One region of the Sphingomonas sp. 1185 genome, then DNA from elsewhere that is predicted to be linked to it. Evidence: riboswitches for the same ligand, from Rfam matches in the RefSeq annotation. Region 1 holds a riboswitch; the other holds the start of a gene.
The links. A riboswitch is a leader RNA that binds a small molecule or an ion and turns the genes downstream of it on or off. The one in region 1 is predicted to bind cobalamin.
Positions count from the first base shown of each region.

Region 2: another riboswitch for cobalamin. It lies ahead of cobW (cobalamin biosynthesis protein CobW); the one in region 1 lies ahead of ABIC44_RS18785 (acyl-CoA thioesterase).

Region 1 covers NZ_JBEPKL010000044.1:3,132-18,654, forward strand. The annotation lists gene ABIC44_RS18725 (carbohydrate porin) at 1-929, opposite strand, end outside; gene ABIC44_RS18730 (chemotaxis protein CheW) at 984-1,454, opposite strand; partial or broken gene ABIC44_RS18735 (methyl-accepting chemotaxis protein) at 1,451-2,572, opposite strand; gene ABIC44_RS18740 (MCP four helix bundle domain-containing protein) at 2,532-3,023, opposite strand; gene ABIC44_RS18745 (hypothetical protein) at 3,036-3,233, opposite strand; gene ABIC44_RS18755 (YbhB/YbcL family Raf kinase inhibitor-like protein) at 4,356-4,895, opposite strand; gene ABIC44_RS18760 (helix-turn-helix domain-containing protein) at 4,987-5,745, opposite strand; gene ABIC44_RS18765 (thioredoxin family protein) at 5,971-7,521, opposite strand; gene ABIC44_RS18770 (TonB-dependent siderophore receptor) at 7,545-9,707, opposite strand; gene ABIC44_RS18775 (OsmC family protein) at 9,784-10,989, opposite strand; partial or broken gene ABIC44_RS18780 (hypothetical protein) at 11,380-11,493, shown strand; gene ABIC44_RS18785 (acyl-CoA thioesterase) at 11,476-12,198, opposite strand; cobalamin riboswitch at 12,305-12,504, opposite strand; cobalamin riboswitch at 12,647-12,869, shown strand; gene ABIC44_RS18790 (putative oxygenase MesX) at 12,996-13,979, shown strand; gene ABIC44_RS18795 (methionine synthase) at 13,976-15,037, shown strand; gene ABIC44_RS18800 (GNAT family N-acetyltransferase) at 15,298-15,523, opposite strand, start outside.
Region 2 covers NZ_JBEPKL010000026.1:38,108-53,630, forward strand. The annotation lists tRNA gene ABIC44_RS15345 (tRNA-Pro) at 37-113, shown strand; gene ABIC44_RS15350 (septal ring lytic transglycosylase RlpA family protein) at 245-811, opposite strand; cobalamin riboswitch at 921-1,122, shown strand; gene ABIC44_RS15355 (HoxN/HupN/NixA family nickel/cobalt transporter) at 1,288-2,358, shown strand; cobalamin riboswitch at 2,381-2,581, shown strand; gene cobW (cobalamin biosynthesis protein CobW) at 2,763-3,800, shown strand; gene cobN (cobaltochelatase subunit CobN) at 3,805-7,191, shown strand; gene ABIC44_RS15370 (ferredoxin-like domain-containing protein) at 7,188-8,312, shown strand; gene ABIC44_RS15375 (precorrin-8X methylmutase) at 8,312-8,941, shown strand; gene cobI (precorrin-2 C(20)-methyltransferase) at 8,938-9,666, shown strand; gene cobJ (precorrin-3B C(17)-methyltransferase) at 9,663-10,412, shown strand; gene ABIC44_RS15390 (cobalt-precorrin-6A reductase) at 10,388-11,134, opposite strand; gene cbiE (precorrin-6y C5,15-methyltransferase (decarboxylating) subunit CbiE) at 11,133-12,332, shown strand; gene ABIC44_RS15400 (cobalamin biosynthesis protein) at 12,326-12,682, shown strand; gene cobM (precorrin-4 C(11)-methyltransferase) at 12,679-13,443, shown strand; gene ABIC44_RS15410 (cobyrinic acid a,c-diamide synthase CobB) at 13,440-14,747, shown strand; gene cobA (uroporphyrinogen-III C-methyltransferase) at 14,744-15,466, shown strand; gene cobF (precorrin-6A synthase (deacetylating)) at 15,463-15,523, shown strand, end outside.

The DNA.
Region 1 (15,523 bases):
GTGACGCCAAGCTGTATCCCACCCGCAAACGGCGTCGTCAGCCCATCGGACACGCCCGCACGCAGAAAGGTGCGCCAATAGCCCATTTTGCTTGGGTGACCGATCAGATCCTGCTCGATCAACCCGTACAGGCCACGCGACGCGGCGGTATCGGGAGCAAGGGTGATGCCCGGCGGCAAGATCCGCTGCTGCCGGTTGCTGTAGGTCCAGCCGCCCAGCGTGATCGCCGTTCGCCCCTTGATGCCCGCCTCGGCAATGAACAGCGCTGATCGCGGGCCGCCTTTATCTGCCACGCCACGCGGGGCTCGGATGACGGCCGCCTGCACATAATAGTGCTTGTCCTCCAGACGGACGCGGATCGCTAGATCGGTCCGGGGAAAGATGGACGGCCCATTCGGTCCCGTCGCCGCCAGTTCCGACCCGATGCCGAAGGCGGGTGCGATCAGCGAGGCGGCCGAGGGATTGGCATAGAATTCGCTGTTCAGGTCGTACTTGCCAACCAGGATCGACCCACGCCCCCCGGAAAAGTGCTGTTGCACCCAGGCCTGGTAAAGGAGCAGGTCGGGACGGGTGACCTCGATATTGTCGACGCCCTGCAGCGTGCCCGCAATGTCGTTGGGCCGCGCACCGGCATTGCTCAGGGCGCCGACATAGGCGCTTGCCCCCTGCCAGCCCGCCGCACGTTCCAGGTCGAGTGATGCCATCAGGTCGACATTGTCGAGAAAGCGCGCGCCCCGCGGCCCATCGCCCGCCGCGACGCCGAAAAGGTCGGCCTTGTAGAGCAGGTCGAGGCTGAAGGTGCTGGCCTGCTCCTGTTCGCCCTCGCTACCGGTTTCGGAGCGTGGTTCCGTCTCCTGCGCCAAGGCAGGCGACGGCAGCGCGGCCAGCATGGGCATTGCCATCAGCATGATCGATTGACGAAGCGTCATCGACGTAATCCCCTTTGCGGCTGGCAGGGCTAGAGCCATGGCTCTAGCCCGCACTCACGCGGCGACCGGCTGACAGGCCGCGGCGGGATCGTCCGCCAGCGCGGCAATCGCCTCCATGTCGAGCAGTCCGACAAAGTCCTCCCCACGGCGAAGAACGCCGGACAGACGCCAGGGCCCGTGCTGCGGCACGATGGCGGGCACCTCCTGCCGGTCGGCATGCTCGTGACAGGCCACGTCGACGACCTGATCGACTAGCAGGCCCAGCCATGCGCCATCCCGCGCGGTTTGGACGATCAGGATGCGCGCATCGTCCCCGGCTCCCGCCATCGTGGTGGCGGCAAGGACGCGCAGGTCGAGCACCGCCACCGACTGCCCGCGCAGATGGATCAATCCCACCATCCAGTCGGGTGCGGAGGGCACGCGAAAGGCCGGACGTCGATCCAGGATCTCACGCACCTCCGTCACCGGCAGGGCGAACAGCGAACCACCGATCGCGAAGACGACCGCTTCGATTTGGCCGCTCATGCCGCGCGCTCGAACATGCGGCCTTGCTCGTCCGGGTTGCCCGACGTCAGGTCGAGCGCAAAGCTCCGCGACGATGCAGACGGCTTGATCGCCTTTGCGCTACGAGACTTGCCGGACGTGTTAGCGGCAGTCCGTTGCGCCGGGCGACGAGCACCACGATCCCGCCCCGCCTCATCAATATGGAAATAGGAAATGCTGGATTGCAACTGGCCAGCGTTCTCCGCGAGTTGTTCGGATGTCGCCGACATCTCTTCCGCGGCGTTAGCATTCTGCTGCGTGACCTGATCGAGCTGCTGGATCGCCTGATTGATCTGGACGGCGCCGATATCCTGCTCGCGGCAGGCGGCGCTGATCTCGGCAACCAGCTCGGCGGTACGGCGGATGTCGGGCACCAGCTTGACCAGCATCTCGCCCGCCTGGGTGGCGGCACCGACGGTATCGGACGACATGCCGCTGATTTCCGCAGCGGCCGTCTGGCTGCGCTCGGCGAGCTTGCGGACTTCCGCCGCAACCACCGCAAAGCCACGACCATGTTCACCGGCCCGCGCCGCTTCCACTGCCGCGTTCAGCGCCAGCAGGTCGGTCTGACGCGCGATTTCCTGCACGATGCCGATCTTCTCGGCGATAGTGCGCATCGCGATCACGGCCTTCTGCACCGCCTGACCGCTCACTTCCGCGTCCTGCGACGACTGGCGGGCGATCTTCTCGGTCTGGGTCGCGTTGTCGGCGTTCTGTTTTATGTTGGCGGCCATCTGCTCCATCGACGCAGAAGCCTCTTCCGCAGCGGCGGCCTGTTCGGTCGCACCCTGGCTCACCTGCTCGGACGAGGACGACAGCTGCTGGCTGCCAGCGGCTACGCTGGAGGCCGCTTCCGTTGCTTCGCCGACCACGGTGCGCAGCCGCTCAACCATCGCGACCAGCGCATGGCCCAGCTTGTCCTGGTCAGATAGCGGCTGATGCTCGACCGTTAGATCGCCCTGCGCAATTTGATCCGCCAGCGTGGCCGAGGCGCGCAGATTGTCGGTCATGTTATTCACGACATCTACGAGGTCACGGATCTCGTCGTTGCTTGGGATCTCAATATTCTGATCGAGATCGCCTGCCGCCACGGCGCGAAGGGCAGCAGAAACACGGCCCAGACCGCGCGAGACGATCCTGCTGATCCACAAGGCACCCCCCCATGGCGATCAGGAAGGCCGCAGCAGCCACGGCCAACAACGTCGTGCGCGATTGCGCATACAGCGCATCGCCGGCCTCATCCGCCTTCGTCAATTCCAACCGCTGGCGTTCCACGATCTTATCAACCGTATCGCCGATCCGCACGGCCGCCTTGTTGGCGGCACCCAGCGAAATGATCGATGCTTCTGCGTTGCGATTGGCAAGCGCCAGTTCGACGGCCTTGTCGGCGATTGACTTATACTCCGCCCAGCCGCGTTGCGCGTCGGCATACATCTCGCGATCGATTTCGTCCTCCGTGCGAGAAACTTCGTCGATCAGCCGATCGGCGCGGGCACGTTGCCGGCGCAGTTCCGCATGTTGCTTGGCCATGAAGTTTGTGTCGTCGCTCATCGTGAGATTCTTTTACGCCACGATCGACGACGTCATGGCATCGTTGAATTGCTGCATACGGTCCAGCGAGGCGACCGGATCATCCACCATGTTGCTCTGGGCCGTGTTCAGGGTCGACAAGCGATTCACGCTGAACCCCACGATGACCGCCAGCATGGCCAGAACGATCGCGAATGTCGCGACCAGCTTCACTTTGATCGTGGCTCGCATGCTTCTGCTCCCTGTTCACTAATATATGCCATGCGCGATAAAAAATGATGCAAAGTCAGTGTGATGACTTTGCCGAATAGCAATGGCACGTGATAAATTCAGCAAGGCTCTCTCGATCCTTGGCCAGATTGGTAGATTACAAAAATTTAATTTATGATTGGCTGGATGAGAGTGTTTTGTTAACCACATCGCATCTTCGTCTGTGAAACTTCTTAAATTCAGCGCCAACGTCCTGAATTCTTGAAAAAATTAGCCACCCCCACTCTGCGCGCAGTTCGCTGGAAAAAAAGTTCAACGTGCGGTCTTTGATTTGATTCCAAGCCAACATGACAGATGTGTCATTCTGCCGACGCCGCTCACTGGCCAATCTACCGGCAGGCGATTCGAACCATCGTTACGATGGCTGCCGCAATGCCGATTGCGGAAGTGAAGGGGGGGCGCATAGGCCGTATCGACATTAGGATTTCGAAACGGAGGTGAACGCTGATTCACAGTCATCCGTGTTGAGGCGCGGAGCGGGCGGTCGTGATCACGCGGCACGAGTTGAGCGAGGCGCTACGGTTGCGGATTGCATCGCTAGTTCCGGGCAAGGCGGCTGATCCTGGCTGGACGGGTGCGGACAACCTCCTGTCCGTCAACGGCTGTTTGTGGGTGCTGCGCTCAGGCGCACATCAGGCATCGTGAACAAAGCTTGACGGTGTGAATTCGCCCCTGATTCAGGGCTGCCTTCTGGGGGCAGGCTTGGGCGAGCGGATCGGTTTGTCGGATCAGGAATGGTCGCTGACCGGGTCACTGCTATTGGCCGAGCGCGGACGAGGCTGTCGTCCCGCTGGTGACAGCCTGCCTTCTTTGAAGGCATAATGCGGATCACGCGGGCAGGGGAGCAGTGGCGGTATCTGCCGGAGGCATATGGCAAGTGGAACAGCGACTTCCGACGCTATGGTTCTGTAAGCCCCGCCCATTTTTTACATGCTTTGGCTCATTTGCCGTCGCAACGGAAAGCGGCCAAGTCGCGCCAGCAGCAGCACGCCATCCCAAAATACCATCCCAGTGGGAATAGTAGGGCGCTTCCACTGGTTCCGGTATGGCGCCGCCGCTAATCTTTGATACCGGGACCGCGATCTATCTATGATAGGTGGCCGTAATCCGGGCCGTAGCGATCGTATTGGCGCGGATCATGAAGCCAGCCAGCGCATTGCTGGCGCCGAATGGCAGATCGAGCTTGTCGACCCCCAGTGCGTGGACCGTCACGACATAGCGATGCACCTCGCCGGGGGGCGGGCACGCTCCGCCGAACCCGATCGTGCCGTAGTCGTTGCGCAGTTCCGTCGCGCCGTGCAGCGCGTCCGCCTTGCCGCTCACGTTCGCGGGCAGGCGCTGCACCGACGCTGGCAGGTTGACGACAGTCCAGTGCCACCAGCCCGATCCGGTTGGCGCATCAGGATCGTAGACCGTCACGGCGAAGCTCTTGGTCCCCGACGGGGCGTTGCTCCATGCGAGGGCGGGCGACTGGTTGCCGCCTGAGCAGCCGAAGCCCGTAAATACCTGCGCGGGCGCCAGCATCGCACCTTCCGCGATCGACGGGCTGGCCAGGCGGAAGGGTTCAGCGGCCAATGCCGGCGCAGAGAGGGTGGCTAGCGGAAGAAGCAGGGCAAGGCGCATGACTGGTCCGATCATGAGAGTGGATGCCCGCTTGTACTGCGGATCACCGCGCAGGACCGTCGGCAGACGCTCGAAAACTGTCGGGAAACGCTCAGATAGCGCGGTTACGGATAGCGCGGGGCGGATGGCCGAAACGACCCCTGAATGCTTCGGTGAAGTGGGAAGGCGTCAGAAAGCCGCACTCCAGTGCGATCCGCGACACCGGATCGGCGCTGGTCTGCAGCATCAGCAACCCGCGTTCGAGCCGTGCGTTGCGCAGCACCACCGAGAAGCGCAGCCCGGCGTGCCCCAACCACCGGCGGAACGTCGCCTCGCTCATTGCCAGGGCGGTCGCGACTTCAGCGGCGCGCCATGGATGCGCCAGATCGGCATCGATCAGCGCGCGCAGCCGCTGGAGCGGCCCATCGCTGGCATAGGGTAGATGCACGCCCTTGTCGTGCAACCATACCAGCGGTTCGATCGCCCGGTGTCGACGAATGGCAGGGGGCAGGGTGTCGTTGCTAAGGGTGTCGGCCAGATGGTCGAAGACCGCGGCTGCCTCGGGATCGCCTGCAAGCACCTGCGGGACGCCTCCACCCTGCGAGCGAGCCGCCGCATCACCGAACACCAATGCAATAAGTTCAGGCGGATAGAACAATCCCTCCGCGCGGTAGTGCTTGTCCCGCGTCGGCCTGTTTTCCATCGTCACCAGAGCGCCGGCGGGAAAGGCCACGACATCCCCTGGTCTGGCCAGGATCGAGCCGAACGCTGGATGATGGATCTGCTTTTCGCCCGATTGCACCAGGCAGACGAACGCACGCGAGATGAAGACGTCGTCCATCGGCACGGCAGTTGCCTGGCCGATCGTCACGGCCACCACCTCTTCCGCCCCCGCCATCCGCATTCGCAAATTTGCCCCACCAGGTTAGTTCGATTCGGCGTGACCTCGGCTCACCTTCGCTGTCCAGAAGTTTCTCGAAACGCGATCGTCGTAGATAGTCTTGCTCCGTCCGACGTCACTCGATCGAGGCGTCTCAACGATCAGGGTTAGCAAGACGGCACCGATCGGCCGTGTCTGGATCATACCGACGATTCGTTAGGCGATCCCCGGTGGGAGCCAGTTGCGGCATGCGGTGGCGACCGCCGCATCCTGTTGTCCCGAACAGCTTTTCTTTCCGGCGGTCCGCAGCCGCGCCAGCGTCGCGCTACCGTTCTGTTCGGTGCCCCACGCGGCCAGTGCCTTGCCCAGCTTTTCCAGCCGCGTCCGGGTTCGTTGCCGGTATCCTTCGGGTTGGCTGGCCAGTTCGCTAATGACCGCGCCGGACGCCTTTTCGATCGCGGCATGGTCGGTGGGCGTGAGGCGCAGCAGTCCCTCGACGTAGGTCACACCCCACTGCACCCGACTAGCCGGGCCTTCGGACGTTTCGTAGCCACGCCGCAGCCAGTCGATCGCCTGCCGCCGGTCGCCGCGCGCCTCGGCCAGTTCGGCGAGCGCTGGCATGTAGTAATAAGGTGTGCGCGACCGTTTGAGTTCGGCTTCCAGCAACCGTTGCGCCCCGGCCGCATCGCCGGCATCGGCCAGCAAGTGCGCCGCGCCACTGATGACGGCCTGCCGTTCATAGGGACTGGTGACGCTGCGGTCGGCCCATGCAACCCTTTCGCGCACTTTGGCCAGCAACGCGGCGGCCGGTGGGGCGGCGGGCCCGGCGCGATCGCGGTACAGCGCGACCGCCGCGTCGACCGATGCAAGCCGCTCCGACGCGACAAGCCGGGTGTCCACGAACAGGGCGTCCAGTGCCCCGACGATCGCTTCCCCGATCCGCTGCCGATCCGCTCCTCCGCCAGGAACCGCACCATTGACGAGTTTCACCGCGCCATAGGATAGCGAGGCGCGGTTGGCCCGGACCTCTGCGGGATCGGCGAGTACCGTCGTCAGGGCGTGGCGCAGCCGGTTGCTTTCTGCGGGAGACAAAAGCGGGGCGGTATCGGGGCGGACGGTTTGCGCCTGTAAGAGGAACTGGCGTTGCAACCGGGCATCAGGGGCGGCGGCCGCCAACGCGGCCAGCGTCGTCGCCGCAGTGGCAGATCGGCTCGGGTCGTGCCACCCCCCATATCCTGCGAGCAACGCCCAATCGTCGTTCGACAACGATTGCCTCGACCGGACACGCTGCAGCAGCGTATCGACATTGCCGGTGCCGCGATGGACCGCATCCAGTGCCGACGCGACCTGTGCGCTATCGCCGGTGCCCGACAGCCGCGTCACCTCGCTCCGATCGGGACGCAGCAGTATTAGTGTCGGATAGCCGGTCACGCCGAACCGTTCGCCCCATGCCTGCGCTCCGGGCGTATCGCCGTCCAGATAGACGGGGATGACGTCGCGTGTCCTGCTGATGAAGTCTGGGTTGCGGAACAATCCGGCCTTTAACTGATTGCAAGGCGGACACCACACCGCCCCCCAATAGAGCAGCACCGGCTTGTTCTGTTCGCTCGCCTCCGCAAACGCATCTGCAACGTCGCCGTGGCGCCACGCGATCTCGGTGGCGGCGGTGGCTGTCTTCGGTGGTGGAGACGACCGGTCCTCTTCGCCACAACCCGAAAGCACGAGCAGCGCGGCGGCGGTAAGATACGTCCAGTAGCGCGGGGACATGCGGGCCTCCTTGTCATGCCGGGTCATAGCGAAACCTTCAGGTCGATGCTGGCGGTGCGCGGTTGCCCCGGCGACAGCGAATAGCAGCAGGTGCTGGTACCGCTGTTCCAGTAGCGGGTGTCGAACAGGTTCTGAACCTGTCCGCGCAGCGTAAGTTCGCGCCCGCCGAGCTGGAAGCGATAGTCGCCGCCCAACGTCGCCAGCCAGACCCCGGGGGTATAGACGGTCCAGTCGCGGGGCTGGTTGTTGAAGATCGCGGCCTTGCCCTGATAGCGAACCAGCGCCCTGAGGCCGACGCCGGCCAAGAAGGCGGGGTCGTAGGATGCATCGAACACCGCCGTTACCCGCGCGACGCCGTGTAGTTGCCGTCCGACCAGCCAGCGATTGGTGGCCCGTTCATGCGTGCCGTCGACGAAGGTCGTCGATGCGCCGAGGGATACGGTGGGGACGGGCACGACCCGCGCCGACACCTCGATCCCCTGATAGCGTTCGATCCCGTCCTGCACGAGCCGGTTGTCGTCGGTGACGAAGTTCGCCCCGCGGTCGAGCCGGAACAGCGCGACGGCGCCGGAGAACCGGTCCCATTCCCATTTGGCGCCGACTTCATACTGGCGACTGGCCAGCGCGGGCAGGATGTCGCCGACATTGTCGTACAGGTTACTGACGATCGTCCCTTCGGAAAGCGCCTGGATATAGCTGCCGTAGAAGGTCAGCGCCGAACTGGGGCGATAGAGCAGTGCGAAGGTCGGCGTGACGCCGTCGGTGCGATAGTCGCTGGTACGTTGCTGGCTGCGCCACGCCCATGCACGCGAATGATAGTCGGTGTAGCGCGCGCCGGCGATGACCGACACCGTGTCGGCGATGGTGATCGTGTCGCTGACGAATGCCGATTTCTCCTCGTTCCAGCCCAGCGGCCGGATTTCGAGGTCGCGGCGGTCGTCATAGGTCCAGCGGGCGAGGACGGGTCGGAAGATGTTGCTGCCCGCCTGAAAGGTCGCAAGATTTTCGGCATGACGGCCGAGGCTGTCGCGCCAGTCGAGCCCGAGATTGAGCTGGTGCGCGAGGCCGAAGGTAGCGAACTTCCCCTCGACGAACACCGAACCCAGTCGGTTGCGGTACACGTTGCGCCCGTTGAACAGGCGCAGCGAATAATCCCCTGCCTGGTTGAGCAGCATGATGCGTTCATAGGGCAGCCGGTGGTCGTTGCCGACCTGTCCGCCGGTCAGCCGGACATACCAGTCGGGGTTGACCTGCCACGTCAGGCTGGTGATCGCGGAATACAGGCGCCCGTCGGTATAGGTATCGCGCGAGGCGAAGCGCGTCCGCCCGCTGACCGGGGCAGGCACCACCCGGTCGCGGTAGGTCGGCACCGCCGGGCTGGCATTGCCGCCGACCACGAAGCTGGGTTCGGCGCCGTCGATCTGGTTCCGTTGATAAAACGCATCGGTGCGCCAAGCGATATCGGGCGAGAGGTCGACGCGCAGCCCGATCGCCGCGCCCTGACGCAAAATCTCACTGTCCGCATAGGTCCGGCCGAACTCCTGGACCGCGTTCAGCCGGAACCCGACTGGCCCGACCGTGTCGCCGATATCGACATGCTGCCGGAACAGCGCCGCCGACTGCCACCCAACGCTGATATTTGCGAGCAGCGTCTCGGTCGGCTTCTTGGTGACGAAGTTGATGACGCCGCCGGGGGCGGCATAGCCATAGATGAAGCTGCCGGCACCCTTGAGCAACTGCACTTGTTCGAGGAATTCGGGTGGGGTGTCGGCGCCCTGCGAGTCCCGCAGCGGTACGCCGTTGTAGAGTTGGGTCCGTACCGCCGCGCCGCGCACCGTCACCCATTGCGAATGGATGTTGTAGCGGCTGCCGCCGTCGCGGGTCACGCTGGCATCACCGACGAAATAGTCGGCGGTGGTCAGCGCGCGCAGTTTCTCGATATCGTCGCTGTCGACGCTGGTGATCGAGAACGGCGTTTCGAGGTTCGAGCGGGTGCCGAGCGCACCGCCGCTGATTTCCTTCTGCTGCTTGCGGCCGTTAACGACGATATCGCTGTCGGGACTTTCCTTCGCTTCCTCCGTCTCCGCGGCGTCGGCGCGCGGCGGTGTGCCATCGCGCGGTTCGGCAAAGGCGGACGGTGCGGCTAGGAGTGCGGTCGCCGCCAGCAAAAAGGCGCAGTTCTTCATGATTCTCCCCAAGGATAAGATGTGATGTCGGGCACCGTCTGCGGCGCAGATCGCGGACGTGCACCGTGCGGGCGCTTCAGCGCGCCGCGGTGGCCATTTGCGATTCGTACCGGCCGCGTACGATCCGGCCGGCGATCGACTGCGGATCGCGCAACAGGTTGTAGATCGGGCAGGACGCCTCGACTGCGTCGCGCAATCCATCGATCCGCGCGGCCGGTTCGGGCGATGCGATCGCCACAGTATAGGCGATGTCGCGGAACCGGGCCGCCGTCGCCCCGTCGCCGCGCGGCGGCAGGACTGCGCGGGTGCGCACTTCCAGGCCATCCAGCACGATGTTGCGTTTCGCGGCCTCGATCTCGAAGATATGGGTCATGCAGGTCGCGAGCACGCCGACCAGATGCTCTTCGACCGTCGGGGCGAGGCCATTGCCCGCGCGGTCCGCCCGGCTGTCGTGCAGGATATGGTAATTGCCCTTGCCGGTCCGGGTGGTGCGCAGGCCGCTGTGCGGTTCGATACGGGCATGGGCGCGCAGCCCGGTCGGCGGCGCGGCGGTGCCGGCGGCGGCGGCCTGCGCCAGTCGCGCGATCGCCTGGCGCTTTTCGACCAGGAAATCGCGCAGTCCGGGCGGCGCACCGGCATCGGGTTGCGCCGCGCTGACGGTCAATCCGACGGGACCGTGGGCGATCGCCTGCGGATCGCGCACGGCGGCCAGCACCGGCGATGCGCGTTCGACATCCTGCCGCAGCGATTCGAGGTCGGCGTCGCTGGCCGACGACGCGATATAGGCGGTGTAGGCAAGGTTGCGGGGATAGGACACCTTACGCGTGCGGGCGATTTCGGGGGCGTCTGGGTGACTGGTCAGGACGATGTCGATCGCGTCGACGGGCAGCTTGCGCCGTGCTGCCTGGGTCGCGAATTCGTCGGCCAGCGCGCTGGCCAACACCGCCGCGAACGTGTCCCACGATCCCGCGCCCAGATCATAGCCAGCATAGCCGCGGTCGCTATCACTCAGATACTGGAAATCGCCGATCCGCAGGCGTCGTACGCCCGAACCGCTTTCCGCCGTGGCCCGCGTTTCGATGACCTGCTCCGCATCGGGGCTTGCCTGCGCCGCGCGTCGGCGGGCCAGCACCTGCTCTAGCGACGGGGCGGCATCCGGTTCGGACGCGAACGTCGGCGACGGGACGGTTGCCAGCATGGCGACGCCCGCCAGCACGGCGATCGCACCCCGATGCGACCGTCGTTCGTGTCGTACGGCGCGCGGCCGCAATCGGTTCGGCATGAGCCGTTCCCCCTATGATTCTGATCTGGCGCGGCGGCCCTCTCCCCGGACCGATGCATGACCGTCGCGGCCCCGTCTGAGTGCCTCGCGAACCAGGCAAGCTTAGGTCGCCGGCCCGCTTCCCGGAACAAATCATATCTATCAAGTAGGAATAAAAGGGATTGGTGTCACTCGACCGGTTTCGAGCGGATATGGCTCATCCGCTGTGGGGTAGAGTAAGCCTCTTCGTGGAGGGGCTGTTGCACGCTTGCGGTAGAGAGCCGACGCGACTTTGTCCGGCTTCATCGGAGCCGGAGTCATACTTGGCGCGGCGGAATCGATCGGGACACCGGCTGCGGTCAAGTCCGCTGCCACCTATTCGAACAGAAGGATCGGTCAATCGCGCTCGGCATCGGTGATACCGCGTCTAATATTGGTGCGCTCATCACCCCGCTGGCGATCCCGGCGCTCGCGGTCGCATTCGGGTGGCAGGCGGCGTTCCTCGTCTCAGGCGCGCTGGGGTTGGTGTGGGTGGCGGCGTGGTTGACCGTCAAACTGCCACCGCCGCTCCCCGACGGCCAAGGATCGACGCGGATAGGGGCGTTCGCCACCCTCTTGGGCCAAGCGCCTCGGTGCCACGGTGATCGGGAGCGTGGGATCGGACACCGAGGCCGCGATCGCAATCTCGCATGGGCTCGATCCGGTGATCTTCGGGCGTGACGCTGACTTCGCGGCCGAAGTGCCCATCATGCAAAGCGCGTCGCCGCCATAGGGGGTGCCGTAATGGCTGGTCTGGTTCGGGAAGATCATGTCGACCATTCGCAACGGCTGCGCCGCATCTCTCGGAACCGTCTCACCAATCGGGGGCAGAGGGTCTTCGCTTCCGACGGCAACGAGCGTGAACCGACCACGGGTACATAGCCGTCGTAGGCCCGATACCGATGCCTCCGCGATCAGTTCGACCTCGACGTCGAGCGAGTTCCGGCCGCCCCCCACGACATGGCCCGTCACCTCCACCATGTCTCTGATCTTGGCTGGCGCTGCGAAATCAATTTTTTCCGACGGCGCGGTGACGAAGGCAGCACGGCCGTGACGAGACGCTGCCAGGAAGGCGATTTTGTCCATGTGCTCCAAAGCCACCCCACCGAATAATGTACCGTGGTGATTGGCATCGCCGGGAAAGAGCATGTCGATCAGCTGGATGGGGGTGCTGCGGTATTCCTGTGACATCCTGATCCTCAACCATTCGCGAGGGCATCCAGACGCCAGCGGCCAATGGGAGAGGTGTACCTCTTCCCGCAGCAACGCAGCGGCCAGACCGGGCACCCCGCCGGTGGTCGCTATGGCGTCGAAGGCAGGTCTCTTGGCTTGCAGGTCGTCATAAAAACCCCGGCCTTCCCGGCACCCAGGCGCCAGTGACACACGAGGGGATTTCTACTCGCCGCTTACAGTTGCGGGGGCAGCATCGGCATCGAACCGATTTCCCGTCTTAGCCTTCGGCCATCCGGCAAAGGAACCTTGACCGTGCCGGGGTCGCAGAAAACGTCCCTTCAGGTCAAGATCAGGGGGGCCGACAGCGCATGGCGTGACCGACGCCACACGATCACGACGGCGCTTCGAACGGGATCAAGATATAAAGATATCTTTATATGATCGTTGACTCCATCGGGCTGATGGTGTTGAACGGATATGTCGAGGTTCCCCATCCCAGGCGTGGCGATGGGGCTAAGACGGGAAGCCGGTGGTGTCCTTTGGGGCAGAATCCGGCGCTGCCCCCGCAACTGTAAGCGGCGAGTGGCGGCTCCATTTCGTGTCACTGGGTTCTCGCAAGGAGCCTGGGAAGGCCGGAGCCACCGCGTTGACCCGTGAGCCAGGAGACCTGCCTTTCGACGCCATAACGTTCCTCGGACGGGGGTTCCTCCGGTGGATCGCGCTTGATGCGACGGTCCGTGGCTTGCCGCCATCCGGGCCTGTTCACGCCTTGCGCGCTTTCGCCTGACCTCCCGCCCGCAAAGCCTGGGTGAGTCATGACGAATAGCGGGTTCACATTCTCGATCAGCCATATCCCGTTCGACGAGGATTATCGTCCCGCCGACAACACGCGCATCACCACCAACTTCGCCAATCTCGCGCGTGGGGACAGCCGCCAGGAGAATCTGCGCAACACGCTGGTGATGATCGACCACCGCTTCAACGCGCTGATGCACTGGGATAACCCCAGGGGCGATCGATACACGCTGGAGCTGACAATCGTCTCGGCCGCGCTCACGCTCGGGGACGGCGCGGACGACGAAGCGTTTCCGCTGATCGAAATCCTGCACACCACCGTGACCGACCGGATCAGCGGCGAGCGCAGCGATGGCATGATCGGCAACAACTTCTCGTCCTATATTCGCGATTACGACTTCAGCGTCGTCCTGCCCGATCACCTGAAGGCCGGGGGTGGCGGCGCGCCGGAGGGGTTCGGCGATCTGCATGGCAACCTGTTCAAGCATTTCCTTGGATCGAGCGCCTACCGCGACCACTTCCGCAAACCCCCGGTCATCTGCCTCAGCGTATCGAGCAAGGGGGTCTATCACCGGACCGCCAACGTGCATCCGATCCTGGGCGTCGAGTATCGCAACGACAAATTCTCGTCCACCGATCGGTATTTTGCGAAGATGGGCATGAAGGTGCGGTATTTCATGCCGCCACACAGCGTCGCGCCGTTCGCCTTCTACCACATCGGCGATCTGGTCAGCGACTACACCAACCTCGAACTCGCCAGCACCATCGCGACGATGGAGACGTTCCAGAAGATCTATCGCCCGGAAATCTACAACGCGAACTCGGTCGCGGCGGAGCATTATCAGCCGAGCCTGAGGTATCAGGACTATTCGCTGACCCGCATCGTCTACGATCGCGAGGAACGCAGCCGCCTCGCCGTCGAGCAGGGCAAATTCGCCGAAGAGCATTTCATCAAGCCGCATTGGCCCGCGCTTCAGCGCTGGTCCGCGACCTGCGGACTTTGATCCCCACCCACACGACAGGTATTTGCATCATGACGACATTGTTGCCGACGACGACCGCGGGCAGTCTGCCCAAGCCATTCTGGCTGGCCCAGCCTGAGACCCTGTGGTCGCCGTGGAAGCTGGAGGGCGAAGAGTTGGTCGCGGGCAAGCAGGATGCGCTGCGCCTGGCAGTCGACGATCAGCGGCAGGCCGGCATCGACATTCTGGGGGACGGCGAGCAGACCCGCCAACACTTCGTCACGACGTTCATCGAGCATCTGGACGGCGTCGATTTCGAGAAGCGCGAGACGGTGCGCATCCGCAACCGCTATGACGCCAGCGTGCCGACGGTCGTCGGAGCCGTCTCGCGGCCGACGTCGGTGTTCGTCGATGACGCCCGTTTCCTGCGCGCCCAGACCGATCAGCCGATCAAATGGACGCTGCCCGGGCCGATGACGATGATCGACACCCTGTACGACGCCCATTACCGGAGCCGGGAAAAGCTGGCATGGGAGTTCGCCCGCATCCTCAACGAGGAAGCGCGCGAGCTGGAAGCAGCTGGCGTCGACATCATCCAGTTCGACGAACCCGCCTTCAACGTATTCTTCGACGAAGCGAACGACTGGGGCATCGCCACACTGGAGCGCGCGGCCGAAGGGCTGAAGGCCGAGACCGCTGTCCACATCTGCTATGGCTATGGCATCAAGGCCAATACAGATTGGAAGAAGACTCTTGGTTCCGAATGGCGCCAGTATGAGGAGACCTTCCCCAACCTCCAGAGGTCGAAGATCGATATCATCTCGCTCGAATGCCAGAACTCGCACGTGCCGATGGACCTGATCGAACTGATCCGGGGCAAGAAGGTGATGGTTGGTGCGATCGACGTCGCGACGGACACGATCGAGACACCGGAACAGGTCGCCGACACGCTGCGCAAAGCGCTGCGCTTCGTCGATGCCGACAAGCTCTTGCCCGCGACCAATTGCGGGATGGCGCCGCTGGCGCGCAACGTCGCACGGGGCAAGCTGAAGGCGCTGGGTGCTGGCGCGGAAATCGTACGTCGAGAGATACTCGGCTGATCACGGCGGTGTTGGATCGCCAGCGCGGGATGGGTCCCAGGCTGGCGAGAAGCGCCTACCTGTGGCACCTGCAAGATTGCCCATAGCTGCCCTATCGGGCGATCGACATTGGCGGACAATCACCCACCCCTTTGTCCCAAAACACCTATCAAACAGAATATTGAGACACTGGATAAACTGCCATTTCACCATCCCAACAGGAATGCCTCTGCTATGCTGGCCGCCGCTCCAATGAAAAGCACCGGTAGGCCGGATCACCCTCAAAGCGGCTTCCTGGCGACGCCATTCTCGTCAAAATTGTCGTCGTCGAGCCAGGCCTTGAAACGATCACGTTGTGCAGGCCACTCAGGCGCCAGGAGGGAGAACCATGCGGTATCACGACGACGGCCCTTCACGATCCCGTCGCACCGCCATGTCCCTTCATGGGTGAAACCGAAGCGGCTGGCAGCGCGGATAGACGCTACGTTCAGGGCGTTGCAGCGCCAG
Region 2 (15,523 bases), on a different contig from region 1:
TCCTTCGGAAAACCCGCCTAGAGGCCGCCGCTCGGTCGGGGCGTAGCGCAGCCTGGTAGCGCATCACACTGGGGGTGTGGGGGTCGCAGGTTCGAATCCTGTCGCCCCGACCAATCTTCTTCCAACATTGGCGGATGACGGCGGAGCGGGCGAAAGCCCGCTCTTTCGTTATGGGCGATATGCCGATCCTCGCCCCGGCGGAGGCGAGGGCCCTTGGCGGCCCTCATCGCCGGGATGACGACATTTACCGCACCGTCATGCCCGCCGCCGCGATCTGCGACAGCAGATTCGCCCGCACAGCATCCGATACCGGCGGCAATGGCCGCGCCGCCTTGCCGTGGCGCAGGCGTTCGCGGTCCTTCTCGTCCGGCTCCACCCGCCGCACCCGTACTGCCGCCTTGCCGACCGCGCGCAGGCCGAGCTGTTCGGCGGCACCGCGCGACAGGTCGATGATCCGCGACGATCCCGCGAACGGCCCGCGATCATTGACCCGCACGATGATCCGCCGCCCCGTGTCCAGCGCCGTCACCTCGACATAGCTGGGCAGCGGCAGGGTGGTGTGCGCCGCCGTCGCCCAGCCGGGGCGGAAACGCTCGCCATTCGCGGTGCGCTTGCCCGATTCGTTGCCATACCAGCTCGCATAGCCCAGCATGTCATAGGTCGCGTCCTCGGCGGGCACATAGGTGACGCCGCGCACCGTATAGGGCTTGCCGATCCGCACCGGATAATCGCTGACCGGCCGGTAATTCCCGCCCGAACACGCCGCGACCAGGCACGCCGCCGCCGGCGCCCAGCGGCGCCATCTTCTCACATCCACCATGTGATCCGGATTAAGCCGCGCGTCCGGCCCGATAAAGCGGTTTGCGCCTCCACCCGCCGCAGACTATCCCCGTGCCGACCGGCAACGGCTTTCAGCCCGACCGCCGGTCAATCGCGCCGGTGCCCCTCGGGGCTTGAAACGGGAATGGGGTGAAGATCCCCAGCTGTCCCTGCAACTGTAAGCGGTGAGCGAGCGACGCCGGTCCCTGCGACAGGGGACAGCCACTGGAGCCATCCGGGAAGGCCGTGTCGCGTGCGCTTCGACCCGCAAGCCAGGAGACCTGCCAGTGCGAGTCGCTCTTGCCGCGATCCAGGGGATGGTCACCGGCTGGATATATTGTATCATGCGAGCGACGCCCATCGGCCGAGACGAATCGGCCATCCCGCCCGGCGTGCGTCCGTGGGGTGGGGTGGTGACCGCGACAGCGGAGTTCGGCCCTTGTCGCAATGACGCCGGGGGTATCACCCATGTCCTACCATCATGCCGGAGCGCCGCGCGCCCGGTTGCCGCTGAAGAAGCGGGTCGCGCTGCTGATGGGCGCGCTGGTCTTCGTCAATATCGCCGTCTGGGGCTGGGCGCTGAGCGTCTTCGCGGGCAACAGCCTGATGCTCGGCACCGCTTTGCTCGCCTATAGCCTGGGGCTGCGCCATGCGGTCGATGCCGACCACATCGCCGCCATCGACAATGTCACCCGCAAGCTGATGCAGGACGGGCAGCGACCCATCGCGGTCGGGCTGTGGTTCGCGATCGGCCATTCCGCCATCGTCCTGATCGCGGCGACCACGGTCGCGCTCGCCGCCAGCACCCTGTCCGACTTCGAGGCGTTCGGGCAGAGCGGCGGGACCATCGCCACCATCGTCTCGGCGAGTTTCCTGTTCGCCATCGCGATCATGAACCTCATCATCCTGCGCGATGTCTGGACCCGGTTCCGCCGGGTCGCGCGCGGTGAGCCGATGGCGGAGGCGGATGCTGCGATGATGTTTTCGGGGCAGGGGCCGTTGTCGCGCCTCTTCCGTCCGCTGTTCCGGTTGATCCGCCGCAGCTGGCACATGGCGCCGCTCGGCTTCCTGTTCGGGCTGGGTTTCGACACCGCGACCGAGGTCGCGATTTTGGGCCTTTCGGGCGCACACGCCGCCGACGGCATATCGCTCGGTACGATCCTGGTCTTCCCCATATTATTCGCGGTGGGCATGGCGCTGATCGACACCGCCGATGGGCTGGTGATGCTGGGCGCGTACGAATGGGCGTTCGTCCATCCGCTTCGCAAGCTCTACTATAATATGACGATCACCCTGGTCTCGGCGCTGGTCGCGCTGGTGATCGGCGGCATCCAGGCGACCGCGTTGCTCGCCGAGCGGTTCGGCTGGACGGCGGGGCCGTTCCGCTATGCGGGGGCGCTGTCAGAGCATTTCAACGTGCTGGGCTTCGCCATCGTCGGGCTGTTCGTGATCTGCTGGGGGGCGAGTTTCCTCCTCTATCGCTGGCGCGGGTTCGCCGCGATGGAGGCGCGAATTGCCAAGCCCGGCGCGGCGGGATAAATGCCGCACATCGGGGCCGAAACGCTCCGAAGATCGCGCCGGTGCCCCTTGGGGCTTTGAAACGGGAATGGGGTGCAAATCCCCGGCTGTCCCTGCAACTGTAAGCGGCGAGCGAGCGATGCTGGTGCCCCATCGGAGGCACGGCCACTGGAGCGATCCGGGAAGGCGCATCCGCTCGCTTTGACCCGCGAGCCAGGAGACCTGCCGGCGTCATGGTCGCTCTTGCCTGGACCCAGGGGGTGGTCGGGGCACGGTTCTCCGTCGGGGAGCGACGAAGCCATGCGGCCGGGGCCGCATCGGTCGCCGACACGCGGGGCGGACGCATTCGACAGCGCCCGTCCGTCACCGCTCCGGCGATCGGTCCCGTGTCCGCGCTCGCTCGTCCGGCGCGTCGGAGAAATAGCATGCGTGACCTCAGCAAGGTCCCCGTCACCATCGTCACCGGCTTTCTGGGCGCCGGCAAGACCACGCTCATCAGCCACCTGATCCGCCATGCGGGCGGTCGTCGTCTGGCGGTCGTCGTCAACGAATTCGGCACTTTGGGCGTCGATGGCGACATCCTGCAAAGCTGTGCCATCCCCGACTGCCCGGCGGAGAATATCGTCGAGCTGGCCAATGGCTGCATCTGCTGCACCGTCGCCGACGACTTCATCCCGACGGTCGAAAAGCTGCTGGCGATGGAGCCGCGTCCCGATCACATCCTGATCGAGACCTCGGGGCTCGCGCTGCCCAAGCCGCTGCTCAAGGCGTTCGACTGGCCCGCCATCCGCTCGCGCATCACCGTCGACGGCGTGGTGGCGCTGGCCGATGCCGAGGCCGTCGCGGCGGGCCGCTTCGCCCCCGATCTCGATGCGGTCGAGGCGCAGCGCGCCGCCGACCCCAGCCTGGACCATGAAACCCCGTTGTCCGAGGTGTTCGAGGATCAACTGGCGTGCGCCGACCTTGTCCTGCTGACCAAGGCCGATCTGGCCGGGGTGGAGGGCGTCGCCAAGGCGCGCGCGATCATCGCCGCCGAGGCCCCGCGCCCGCTGCCCATGGTCGAGGCGGTCGACGGCATCGTCTCGGCCGAGATCGTGCTGGGCCTGGAGGCCGCCGCCGAGGACGACATCGCCGCGCGCCCCTCGCACCATGACGGCGCGGACGATCACGAGCATGACGATTTCGACAGCCTCTCGGTGATGCTGGGCGAGGTGGAGAGCCCCGAGGCGATCGCCGCGCGCATCGTCACGCTCGCCGAGCAGCAGGATATCCTGCGCGTAAAGGGTTATGCGGCGGTCGCGGGCAAGCCGATGCGGCTGCTGGTCCAGGCGGTCGGCCGCCGGGTGCGCACCAGCTACGACCGTCCCTGGGGCGCGGGCGAGCCGCGCGGCACCCGGCTGGTCGTCATCGCCGAGCATGACCGGATCGACCGTGCCGCGATCGAGGGCGTGCTGAAGGGCTAGGCGCGTGCATCTCGTCTTTCGCGAGAGCCATGGGCTGGAGGAACAGGCGGTTCCGCAGGATCTGGGGCAACGCCCCGGTGACGTGGTGGTGCTGTCCTTTTCCGACAGCGACCTGAGCGCCTTTGCGGCGGGCTGGCGGGCAGGGGGATTTCCCTGGTCGCTGCGGCTCGCCAATCTGGCGGCGCTGGTCCATCCCCTGTCGGTCGACACCTATGTCGAACAGACGCTGGCGCATGCGAAGGCGATCCTGATCCGGCTGATTGGCGGGGCGGCGTACTGGGAATATGGCCTGCGCGAAGTCGAGCGGCTGGCGCGCGAGCGCGGCATCGCGCTGGCGGTGCTGGCGGCGGATGGGCGGGAGGACCGGCGGTTGATGGCGGCGTCCACCGTGGGTGAGGCGGTGGCGCGGCGGCTGACGGCGCTGTGCGATGCCGGAGGGGCGGAGGCGGCGGCGATGGTTTTGGGCGCTTTGTCGGCGGTGGCGTCGCCTGTGGCCCTTGCCCCTCCCCAACCCCTCCCCCTGCCGGGAGAGTGGCTTTCGCTCGACACGACTGCCCCGGGCACGCCCCTCCCGCAGGCGGGAGGGGATGGGGGAGGGCCCTATCCACAAACGACGTCGCTTGCGGCATTGCCCCTCCCCAACCCCTCCCCCTGCCGGGAGAGGGGCTTTAAGATGCCAAGCGTTGGAGGCTGGTCGCCGGAAGGTCTGAGTTGCCCTGCAACCGCACTGACCAACGTCACCCGCCCCCGCGTCCTCATCACCTTCTACCGCGCCTATCTCGCCTCCGCCGATCTGGAACCCATCGCCGCCCTCCACGCCGCCCTGACCGAACGCGGCTTCGACCCTGTGGCGCTGTTCGTCCCCTCGCTGAAAGCCGAAGGCGCAGGCCCGTGGATCGCGCGCTGGGTGAAGGCGCTCACCCCCGCCGCGATCGTCAATGCCACCGCCTTCTCCGCACGCGGCGAGGACGACACCACGCCGCTCGACGGGGCGGGCGTGCCGGTGTTCCAGATCGCGCTCGCGACCAGCGACCGCGAGGGTTGGGCGGGTTCGGCGCGGGGCCTGTCGCCCGCCGACCTCGCCATGCACGTCGTCCTGCCCGAGATCGACGGACGGCTGTTCGCAGGGGTCATCAGCTTCAAGCAACCCGGCGAGCGCGACCCCGATTTCGACATCGCGCTGCGTCTCCACCGCGCCGAGCCCGCGCGGATCGCCGCCGTGGCGGACAAGGTTGCGGGCTGGGCGAGGCTGGCCACGACCCCGGCGGCGGAGCGTCGGCTGGCGATCCTGCTGTCCACCTATCCGGGCAAGGACTGGCAGGCGGCGCATGCGGTCGGGCTGGACGGTTTCGCCTCGACCGAGGCCATCCTCGGCGATCTGCGCGAGGCCGGTTATGATGTGGAAGCCCCGTCGGATTTGCCCGCCGCGTTGCTCGCCAACCGAATCGCATGGCCGGTGGCGGCGTATCACGACGCACTTTCCACATTACCCGAAGCGTTGCGCGCCGATCTGTTCGAAAGCTGGGGCGCGGTCGAGCAGGATCCGCTGGTCGAGGGCGACGCCTTCCACTTCCCCGCGCTGGCGCTGGGCAAGGCGATCGTCGCGCTCCAGCCCGAACGCGGCCGACCGAGCGCACGGGGCGAGGATTATCACGACCTGTCGCGCTGTCCCCGCCACGCCTATGTCGCCTTCTATCTCTGGCTCCGCGCGCAAGCGATCGACGCGCTGGTCCATGTCGGCGCGCATGGCACGTTGGAGTGGCTGCCCGGCAAGGCGGTCGCGCTGTCAGACGCCTGCTGGCCCGAGGCGCTGGCCCGTGACTGGCCGGTCCTCTATCCCTTCATCGTCAACGATCCGGGCGAGGCGGCGCAGGCCAAGCGGCGGCTGGGCGCGGTCACCCTCGGCCATGTCCCCCCGGCGCTGGTCCAGGCGGAGACGGGCGCGGGGCTGGGGCGGCTGGAAGCGTTGCTCGACGAATATGCCAATGCCGATGGCCTCGACCCCGCGCGCCGCGACCGGCTGCGCGGGTTGATCGCGGAGGAGGCGGACAGCGTCGGGCTGGGCGAGACGCTGGGGCTGGCGGGGGCGGAGGATCCGCTCGCCCGGATCGACGCCTTTGTCTGCGATGTGAAGGACAGCCAGTTCGGCGAGGGGCTCCATGTCTTCGGGCGCGGCGAACAGGGCGCGGCCGAGCGGGCCGGGCTGCTGGCGGGGCTGGACGGACGACGGGTGGCGGCGGGGCCATCGGGTTCGCCCTACCGGGGCCGCGCCGATGTGTTGCCGACGGGCCGCAACCTCTATGCCATCGATCCGCGCGCGGTGCCGAGCCGCGCCGCGCAGGCGCAAGGGGTCAAGCTCGCCGAGGAACTGGTCCGGCGGCATATGCAGGAGGAGGGCGATCACCTGCGCACCCTGATCGTCGATCTCTGGGGATCGGCGACGATGCGTACCGCGGGCGAGGAATTCGCCATGGCGCTCCATCTGATCGGGGTCGAGCCGCTATGGGACCATCGCTCGGAACGGGTGACGGGGTTCGAGGTGATGCCGCTGATGCGCTTCGACCGGCCGCGCGTCGATGTGACGTTGCGCGTGTCGGGGCTGTTCCGCGATGCCTTTCCGCATCTGGTCGCATTGTTCGGGCAGGCGGTGCGGGCTCTCGGCCAGCGTGACGAAGAGCCCGAATGGAACCCCTATGTCGGGCAGGCGACACCGCGCGTCTATGGCCCCGCGCCGGGCCGTTATGGCATCGGGCTGGACCCGGAGGCGGGCTATGACGAGGCCGCGCGGATCGCGGTGGGGCAAAGCTGGCTCGCCGCCTCCACCACCGCGCTCGACGATGGCGACCGGCGCGACGCGGCCGGGATCGCCGCGCGGGTGGCGGGGGCACAGGCCTTTGTCCATGTCCATGACCTCCCCGAAAGCGACCTGCTGCTGGCGGCGGACTATGCCGCGCATCAGGCGGGCTTCGCGGCGGCGCGGGCGGCGCTGGGTGAGGGGGCGGCGTCGCTCTATCATCTCGACACGCGCGATCCGGCCAGCCCCAGGGCGCGGACGCTGGCCGAGGAGATCGCCCGCACCGTCCATGCCCGCGCCGCCCATCCGCGCTGGGTGGCGGGAATGATGGCGCATGGCTTTCGCGGCGCGGCGGAGATCGCGGCGACGCTCGACCATCTGGGCAGCTTCGCGCATCTGGCGGACGTGGTGCCTGCGTCGCTGATCGACTTGTATTGGGACGCGACGCTGGCCCGTGACGAGGTGCGCGACTTCATGGCGCAGGCGAACCCGCAGGCGCTGGCGGCGATGGAGGCGCGGTTTGCGGCGCTTCATGCGGCGGGGCTGTGGCGGACGCGGCGCAACTCGGTGCTGGCGATGCTGGACGGCGCGGCATGAGCGGGTTCGTGGTCAAGGGCTGGTGCCCCGATGCGTGGCGGCCGATGATGGCGGGCGACGGCCTGTTGGTCCGGGTCCGCCCGCCGCTCGCCCGGCTGGAGGCGCATCAGGTCGAGGGGCTGTGCGAGGCCGCGAACGCCCATGGCAATGGCCAGATCGACCTGACCGCCCGCGCGAACCTGCAACTGCGCGGCGCGACCGAGCGGAGCTGGCCCCCGATGGTCGAGGCGCTCCGCGCGCTGGGGCTGGTCGATCCCGATCCGGTGCGCGAGGCGCGGGGCGCGATCCTGATCAATCCCGACTGGCGCGAGGGCGACGATTCGCACGGCATCGCGACCGAGTTGCGCGCGCGGCTGCCCGACTTGCCCGATCTGCCGAGCAAGATCGGCTTTGCGATCGATGCGGGGCCGACCCCGATGCTGATGGAAGCGCCCGCCGATTTCCGGATCGAGCGGGGGGCGGATGGGGACTTGCTGCTGCGCGCCGATGGCCGGGCGGCGGGCATGCGCGTTACGCGCCGGACCGCCGCCGATTCGCTGATCCGGCTGGCGCACTGGTTCGTCGAGAGCGAGGGCGCCGCCGCCGGACGGATGGCGCGCCACGTGGCCGATCTGCCCGACTGGGCGAGCGGCGATGCGGTGCCGGGTACGGGCGGCCCGCCGATGCGGCCGGGCGGCCATCCGGTCGGTGCGGTTTATGGATTGCCGTTTGGCCGGATCGGGGCATCGGCGCTGGCCGCCTTTGTCCGCAGTCATGGCTGTGCCGTTCGGCTGACCCCGTGGCGGCTGCTGATCGCGGAGGGCCTCGCTCCCCGACCGGCCACCGGCATGGTGCTGGACGATGCGCCGATCCTGCATGTCGACGCCTGTGTCGGCGCGCCAGCCTGTCCGCAGGCGAGCGTCGAGACCCGCGATCTGGCCGCCCGCCTCGCGCCGCTGATCGAGGGGCGTCTGCACGTCTCGGGTTGCGCGAAGGGCTGCGCGCGGGCACGGGCGGCGGACTGGGTGCTGACCGGGCGCGAGGGGGCTTTCGATCTGGCCCGCCACGCCCGCGCCGGGGCGGCACCGCTTCACACCGGATTGTCGCCCGAGCGGGCGGTCGCGCTTCTCGGAGCCTGTTGATGCCCTATAGTTACGAAACCGATGGCGCGGCGATCTATCGCCAGTCCTTCGCCATCATCCGCGCCGAGGCGGAGCTCGCCCGCTTCGATGCGGAGGAGGAGCCGGTCGCGGTCCGCATGATCCATGCCGCCGGGCTGGTCGAACTGGCGCCGTCGATCCACTTCTCGCGCGGCTTCGCGACGGCGGGGCGGCAGGCGCTGGCGGCGGGCGCGGCGATCCTGTGCGACGCGCATATGGTCAGCGAAGGCGTCACGCGCGCGCGGCTGCCCGCCGACAATCCGGTGATATGCACCTTGCGCGATCCGTCGGTGCCCGCACTGGCCAAGGAGATGGGCACGACCCGCTCCGCCGCCGCGCTGGAGCTGTGGCGACCGCATCTGGCGGGGGCGCTGGTGGCGATCGGCAATGCGCCGACCGCGCTCTTCCACCTGCTGACCATGCTGGAAGACCCGGACTGTCCGCGCCCGGCGGCGATCATCGGCTGTCCGGTCGGCTTTGTCGGCGCGATGGAGTCGAAGGACGCGCTGTGGGAGGCGCTGCCCGTTCCTTGCGCCATCGTGAAGGGCCGCCCGGGGGGCAGCGCGATCACCGTCGCGGCGATCAACGCGCTGGCGAGCCGCGCCGAATGACGACGGGCACGATCCACGGCGTCGGCCTCGGCCCCGGCGCGGCGGACCTGATGAGCGTCCGCGCCGACCGGCTGGTGCGCGGGGCCCGGCACGTCGCCTATTTCCGCAAGGCCGGGCGGCGCGGCCATGCGCGCACCATCGTCGAGGGCATGTTGCGGGACGATGTGGTCGAATATCCGATGGACTATCCGGTCACGACCGAGATCGTCTTCACCGATCCGCGCTACAATGAATGCCTGTCGGCCTTCTACGCGACCTGCACCGCGCATATCCTGTCGCTGGTGCAGCGCGGTGAGGATGTGGTGGTGCTGTGCGAGGGCGATCCCTTCTTCTACGGCTCGTTCATGCACCTGCACAGCCGGCTGCGGCCCCATGCCCCCGTCGCGGTGGTGCCGGGCATCACCGGCATGTCGGGCGCCTGGACCGCCAGCGGCGCGCCGATCACCTGGGGCGACGATGTGCTGACCGTCGCGATGGCGACCCTGCCCGAGCCGGAACTGACCCGCCGCATCGCCGAGACCGATGCGCTGGTCGTGATGAAGATCGGCCGCCATCTGCCCAAGCTGCGCCGCGCCATCGCGGCGGCGGGGCGGTCGGACCAGGCGTGGCTGATCGAACATGCCGCCCAGTCGGGCGAGCGCGTGCGGCGGCTGGCGGAGGTGGAGGACGCGCCCGCCCCCTATTTCTCGATCGCGCTGATCCATGGGCAGGGGCGGCGGCCATGAGCGGCTGGCTGATCGTTGCGGGGCTGGGGCCGGGGGCGGACGCGATGGTCACGCCCGAGGTGTCGGCGGCGCTGGCGGAGGCGACCGATGTGGTCGGCTATATCCCCTATGTCGCGCGCGTGCCCGAGCGCCCCGGCCTGACCCGCCATGCCAGCGACAATCGGGTCGAGCGTGACCGCGCGCTCCATGCGCTGGAAATGGCCGAGGCGGGCGCGCGGGTCGTCGTGGTGTCTTCGGGCGATCCGGGCGTCTTCGCCATGGCGGCTGCGATCTTCGAGCGGGTGGAGGAAGACCCGGCCCGCTGGCACGACCTGGACATCCGCGTCCTGCCCGGCATCACCGCGATGCTGGCGGCGAGCGCGCGCGCAGGCGCGCCGCTGGGCCATGATTTCTGCGCGATCAACCTGTCCGACAACCTCAAGCCGCAGGCGCTGATCGAGCGGCGGCTGCGGCTGGCGGCGGAGGCGGATTTCGCCATCGCGCTCTACAATCCCCGGTCCAAGGCGCGGCCCGATGCGCTGGACGCGGCCTTTGCGCTGCTGTGCGATGCGTGCGGCGACGACCGCCCGGTCCTGTTCGCGCGCGCCGTCTCGACTCCGGAGGAGCATCTGCGCATCGTGCCCTTGCCCCAGGCGCGGGGCGAGATGGCGGACATGCGCACCGTCGTCATCATCGGGTCCAGCCGCACGCGGATGATCCCGCACTCGGGCCGCCCGATCCTCTACACCCCCCGGACGACGCCGTGATCGAGCCAGTCGAGCACCGCCGCGACGCTCTCCACCTGAGGCCGGTCGGGGATGAAGGGACGGTCGATCATCACGACCGGCAGCCCGAGTTCGCGCGCCGCCTCCAGCTTGGCCCGCGCACCCGCGCCGCCCGCATTCTTGGCGACGATGACCTCGATTCCATGTTCGCGCAGCAGGGCCCGTTCGCCCGCCAGCGTGAAGGGGCCGCGATCCACGACCAGATGATGGCGCGGCAGGGCGGGGACCTCGGCGGCATCGACGAAGCGCAGCAGATAGAAATGCTGCGCAGCATCGGCGAAGTCCCCGATGGTCTGGCGACCGAGCGCGAGGAAGATTCGTGCCGCCTGGCTGCCCAGCGCAGCCACGGCCTCCGCCGTATCGGCGACGCGAATCCAGCGGTCGCCAGGGCCGGCTTCCCAGGCGGGTCGGGTCAATGCGAGCAGCTTCACGCCCGCCAACTCGGCCGCCGCGATCGCATTGGCGCTGATGCGCGCCGCGAAGGGGTGGGTGGCATCGACCAGATGCGTCACGCCCTCGCAGGTCATATGATCGGCCAGCCCCTCGACGCCGCCAAAGCCGCCGACCCGCGTCGGGATCGCCTGCGCGCGCGGCGTTTCGGTGCGGCCCGCATAGCTCAGCACCGCCCGCTCGCCACGCTGCGCCAGCGCGGTGGCCAGCGCGCTCGCCTCGGTCGTGCCGCCGAGCAGAAGGATATGGCGCATGGCTGACTCCGGACCCTGGCTGACGATCGTCGGGATCAGCGAGGATGGCTGGGACGGCCTGACCGCCCCCGCACGCGCCGCGATCGAGGCCGCCGATAGCGTGATGGGCGCGCCGCGTCACCTGTCGCTGCTGCCCGAGCGCGGCGCGGCGCGGCGCATCGTGTGGCCGGTGCCGTTCGCGGACGGGGTGCCGATGCTCCTCGACCGGCGGGGGGAACGGGTGGTGATGCTCGCCTCGGGCGATCCCTTCTGGTTCGGCGCGGGGTCGGTCGTGACTCGCCATTTGGAGCCGGGCGAGTGGATCGCCCATCCCGCCCCCTCGACCCTGTCGCTGGCGGCCGCGCGGCTGGGCTGGTCGGTCGAGACGATCCGGAGCGTCGGGCTGCACGCCCGGCCCATCGAGACGCTGCGCCCGCATCTGGCACCAGGGCGGCGGGTGCTGGCGCTGATGCGCGATGGGGCGGCGGTGCCGGGGCTCGCCGCCTGGCTGGTCGATCAGGGTTTCGGCGACAGCGTGTTGACCGTGCTGGAGGCGCTGGGCGGGCCGCGCGAGCGGGTGCGGCGGACGACGGCGGCGACGCTCGACTGGGCCGACATCGCGCACCCGGTCGCGGTGGCGATCGAGCCTGCGGGAGATGGCCGCGCGCTGCCTTGCGCGAGCGGGCTGGACGATGACTGGTTCGCGCATGACGGACAGATCACCAAGCGCCCCGTCCGCGCGCTTGCACTGTCGGCGCTGGCTCCGCGTGCCGGTGAGCTATTGTGGGATATCGGCGCCGGTTCGGGGTCGGTCGCGATCGAATGGCTGCTGAGCGACCCGACGACCCGCGCCATCGGTTTCGAGCGCGATCCCGACCGGCTGGCCCGCGCCCGCGACAATGCCCTGCGGCTGGGCGTCGAGCGGCTCGAACTGGTCGAGGGGGATGCGCTCGACCGGCTCGCCGACCGGCCGCATCCCGATGCGGTGTTCGTCGGCGGCGGCCTGTCGCGGCCGCTGGTCGAGGCCTTGCGCGGCCTGCCCCGGTGCCGCCTGGTCGCGCATGCGGTGACGCTGGAGACGGAGGCTTTGCTGGCCGAGTGTCATGCCCGTTTCGGGGGCGAGCTGTTGCGGATCGAACTGGCCCAGGCGCGGCCGCTGGGGACGAAGCGCGGCTGGAAGGCCAGCTATCCCATCGTCCAGTGGCGGGTCGCATGGTGATCGCCGGGTTCGGATGCCGGGCGGGGGCGACCCCCGATTCCTTCCGCAGCGCGCTGGCGGCGGCGGGGATTCGCCCCGATGCGCTGGCCGTGCCCGCCGACCGCGCGGCCGTCATCGCCGAATTTGCCGAAGGGCAGGGCCTGTCCGTCCATCCGATCGACGCGGCCCTGCTGGACGGCCTGGATACGCCGACCCGCTCGACCGTCAGCCTCGCCCGTCGCGGCGTCGGCAGCGTGGCCGAGGCGGTCGCGCTCGCCGCCGCCGGGCCGGGCGCGCGGATCGTCGTGCCCCGCCTGATTTCCTCCGACCGCATGGCGACCTGCGCCATCGCCCAAGGACCCGACCAATGACCGTTCACTTCATCGGCGCCGGACCCGGCGCCCCCGATCTGCTGACCCTGCGGGGGCGCGACCTGATCGCGGCCTGCCCGGTATGCCTCTATGCCGGATCGCTGGTGCCCGAGGCGGTGCTGGCGCATTGCCCGCCGGGCGCGAAAATCGTGAACACCGCGCCGATGACGCTCGACGAGATCATGGCCGAGATTTCCGACGCGCATCGCAAAGGCCAGGATGTCGCCCGGCTGCATTCGGGCGACCTGTCGGTCTGGTCGGCGATGGGCGAGCAGGTGCGGCGGTTGCGCGAACTGGGCATCCCGGTGTCGGTCACGCCCGGCGTGCCGTCCTTCGCGGCGGCGGCGGCGGCGCTGGAGAGCGAGCTGACCCTGCCCGGCATCGCCCAGTCGGTGATCCTGACCCGCACCCCCGGTCGCGCCAGCGCCATGCCCGAGGGGGAGACGCTGACCGCCTTCGCCGCAACCGGCGCGACGCTGGCCATCCATCTGTCGATCCACAATCTGGCGCGGGTCGTCGCCGACCTGACCCCGCATTACGGCGCGGACTGCCCCGTCGCGATCGTCTGGCGCGCCAGCTGGCCCGAGCAGCGAATCGTCCGCGCGACTCTGTCCACCATCGAGGCGGCGGCTGCCGACGGCCCCGAGCGGACCGCGCTGATCCTGGTCGGGCGTGTCCTGGACCAGAGCGATTTCGCCGAGAGCCGGTTATACGCCGAGGGCTATGACCGTCGCTATCGTCCTGGGAACACGATCGAATGACGCCAGGATTGATGATAGCCGCGCCCGCCTCGGGCACCGGCAAGACGACGGTGATGCTGGGCCTGCTTCGCGCATTTCGCGATGCGGGGGTGGCGGTGCAGCCGTTCAAGAGCGGCCCCGACTATATCGACCCCGCCTTTCACCGCGCGGCGTGCGGGCGGGCGTCGTTCAACCTCGACGGCTGGGCGATGCCTGCGCCATTGCTCGATACGCTGGGGCAGCGGGGGGCGGATGCCGAGCTGGTGCTGGCGGAGGGCTCGATGGGGCTGTTCGACGGTGTCGCCAGACCCGGCGCGACCGGCATGGGCAGCAGCGCGGAGACGGCGCGGCGGATGGGCTGGCCGGTGGTGCTGGTCATCGACGTGTCGGGACAGGCCCAGTCGGCGGCGGCGACCGCGCTCGGCTTTGCGCGCTATGACCCCGACCTGCGGGTGGCCGGCGTGATCCTGAACCGCGTGGCGAGCCCGCGTCACGAGCGGCTGGCCAAGCTGGGGTTCGAGGAGATCGGCCTGCCGGTCTTCGGCGCGCTTCCCCGGCGCGGCGATCTGGTGCTGCCCGAGCGGCATCTGGGGCTAGTCCAGGCGGTGGAGCATCCCGAACTCGACCGGCTGATCGGAGACTATGCGGCGTTCCTGGCGGCGCATGTCGACTTGGAAGCGATCCGCGCGGCGGCCTATGCCAAGACCGCCCCCGCTACCGACGTGATCCTGCCGCCACCACCGGCCCAGCGGATCGCATTGGCGCAGGATGCGGCCTTCTCCTTCGTCTATCCGCATATGCTGGCGGGCTGGCGCGCGGGCGGGGCGGAGATATTGCCCTTCTCGCCGCTCGCCGATGAGGCGCCGGATGCGTCGGCCGATCTGGTCTGGCTGCCCGGCGGTTACCCTGAGCTTCACGCCGGGCGGCTGGCGGCGGCGGAGCGGTTCCGCGCCGGACTGGCCGACCATGCCCGGACCAGGCCGGTCCATGGCGAGTGCGGTGGCTATATGGCGCTGGGCGAGGCGCTGATCGATGCCGAGGGCGTCAGCCACCGGATGGCGGGGCTGCTTGGCCTCGTGACCAGCTATGCCAAGCGCAAGATGCATCTGGGTTATCGCCGTGCGACGCTCCTCGGCGAGGTGGCGGGGATGCCCGAGGGCGCGGTATTGGGCGGGCATGAATTCCATTATTCGACCGTCCTCGAACAGCCTGACGCGCCGCTTGCGCATGTCGTCGATGCGCAGGGCGAGGCGGTGCCCGAAACCGGATCGCGGCGGGGCGCGGTGACCGGCACCTTCTTCCATCTGGTGGCGCGTTGGTGGTGAGGGGCTTCGTCCATCTGGTCGGCGCGGGGCCGGGCGATCCCGAATTGCTGACGCTCAAGGCGGTGCGCTGCCTGGGGCAGGCCGATGTCGTGCTGTTCGACGATCTGGCCGCCGGACCGATGCTGACCCATGCGCGCGCCGATGCGGAATTGATCGCAGTGGGCAAGCGGGCGGGCCGCGCCTCGCCCAAACAGGCGGAGATCGACCGGCTGTTGGTCGATCACGCCCTGGCGGGCAAGCGGGTGGTGCGGCTGAAATCGGGCGATCCCGGCATTTTCGGGCGGCTGGAGGAAGAGATGGTCGCGCTGAAGGCGGCCGGTATCGGCTTCGAGATCGTCCCCGGCGTCAGCGCGGCGAGCGCGGCGGCGGCCGCTGCCGCCATTCCGCTGACCCGGCGGGCCGAGGCGCGGCGGGTGCAGTTCGTGACCGGCCATGACGTGACCGGCGCGCTGCCCGCCGACCGCAACATGGCGGCGCTGGCCGATGCGAGCGCGACGACGGTGGTGTTCATGCCCAAGCGGACCTTCCCCGCGCTGGCCGAGGCGCTGATCGCGCATGGCCTGCCGCCCGAAACGCCCGCGCTGATGGCCGAGCATGTCGGCTGTCCCGACCAGCGGCTGACCCGCTCGACCGTGGCCGGACTGGCCGCGCGGCTGGCGGAGGGCGTGTCGGACAAGGCGGCGCTGATCCTCTATGGCCCGTTGATGGAGGATCTGTGATCCATCTCGACCTGATCGGCATCGGCACGGGCAATCCCGAGCACCTGACCCGCGCCG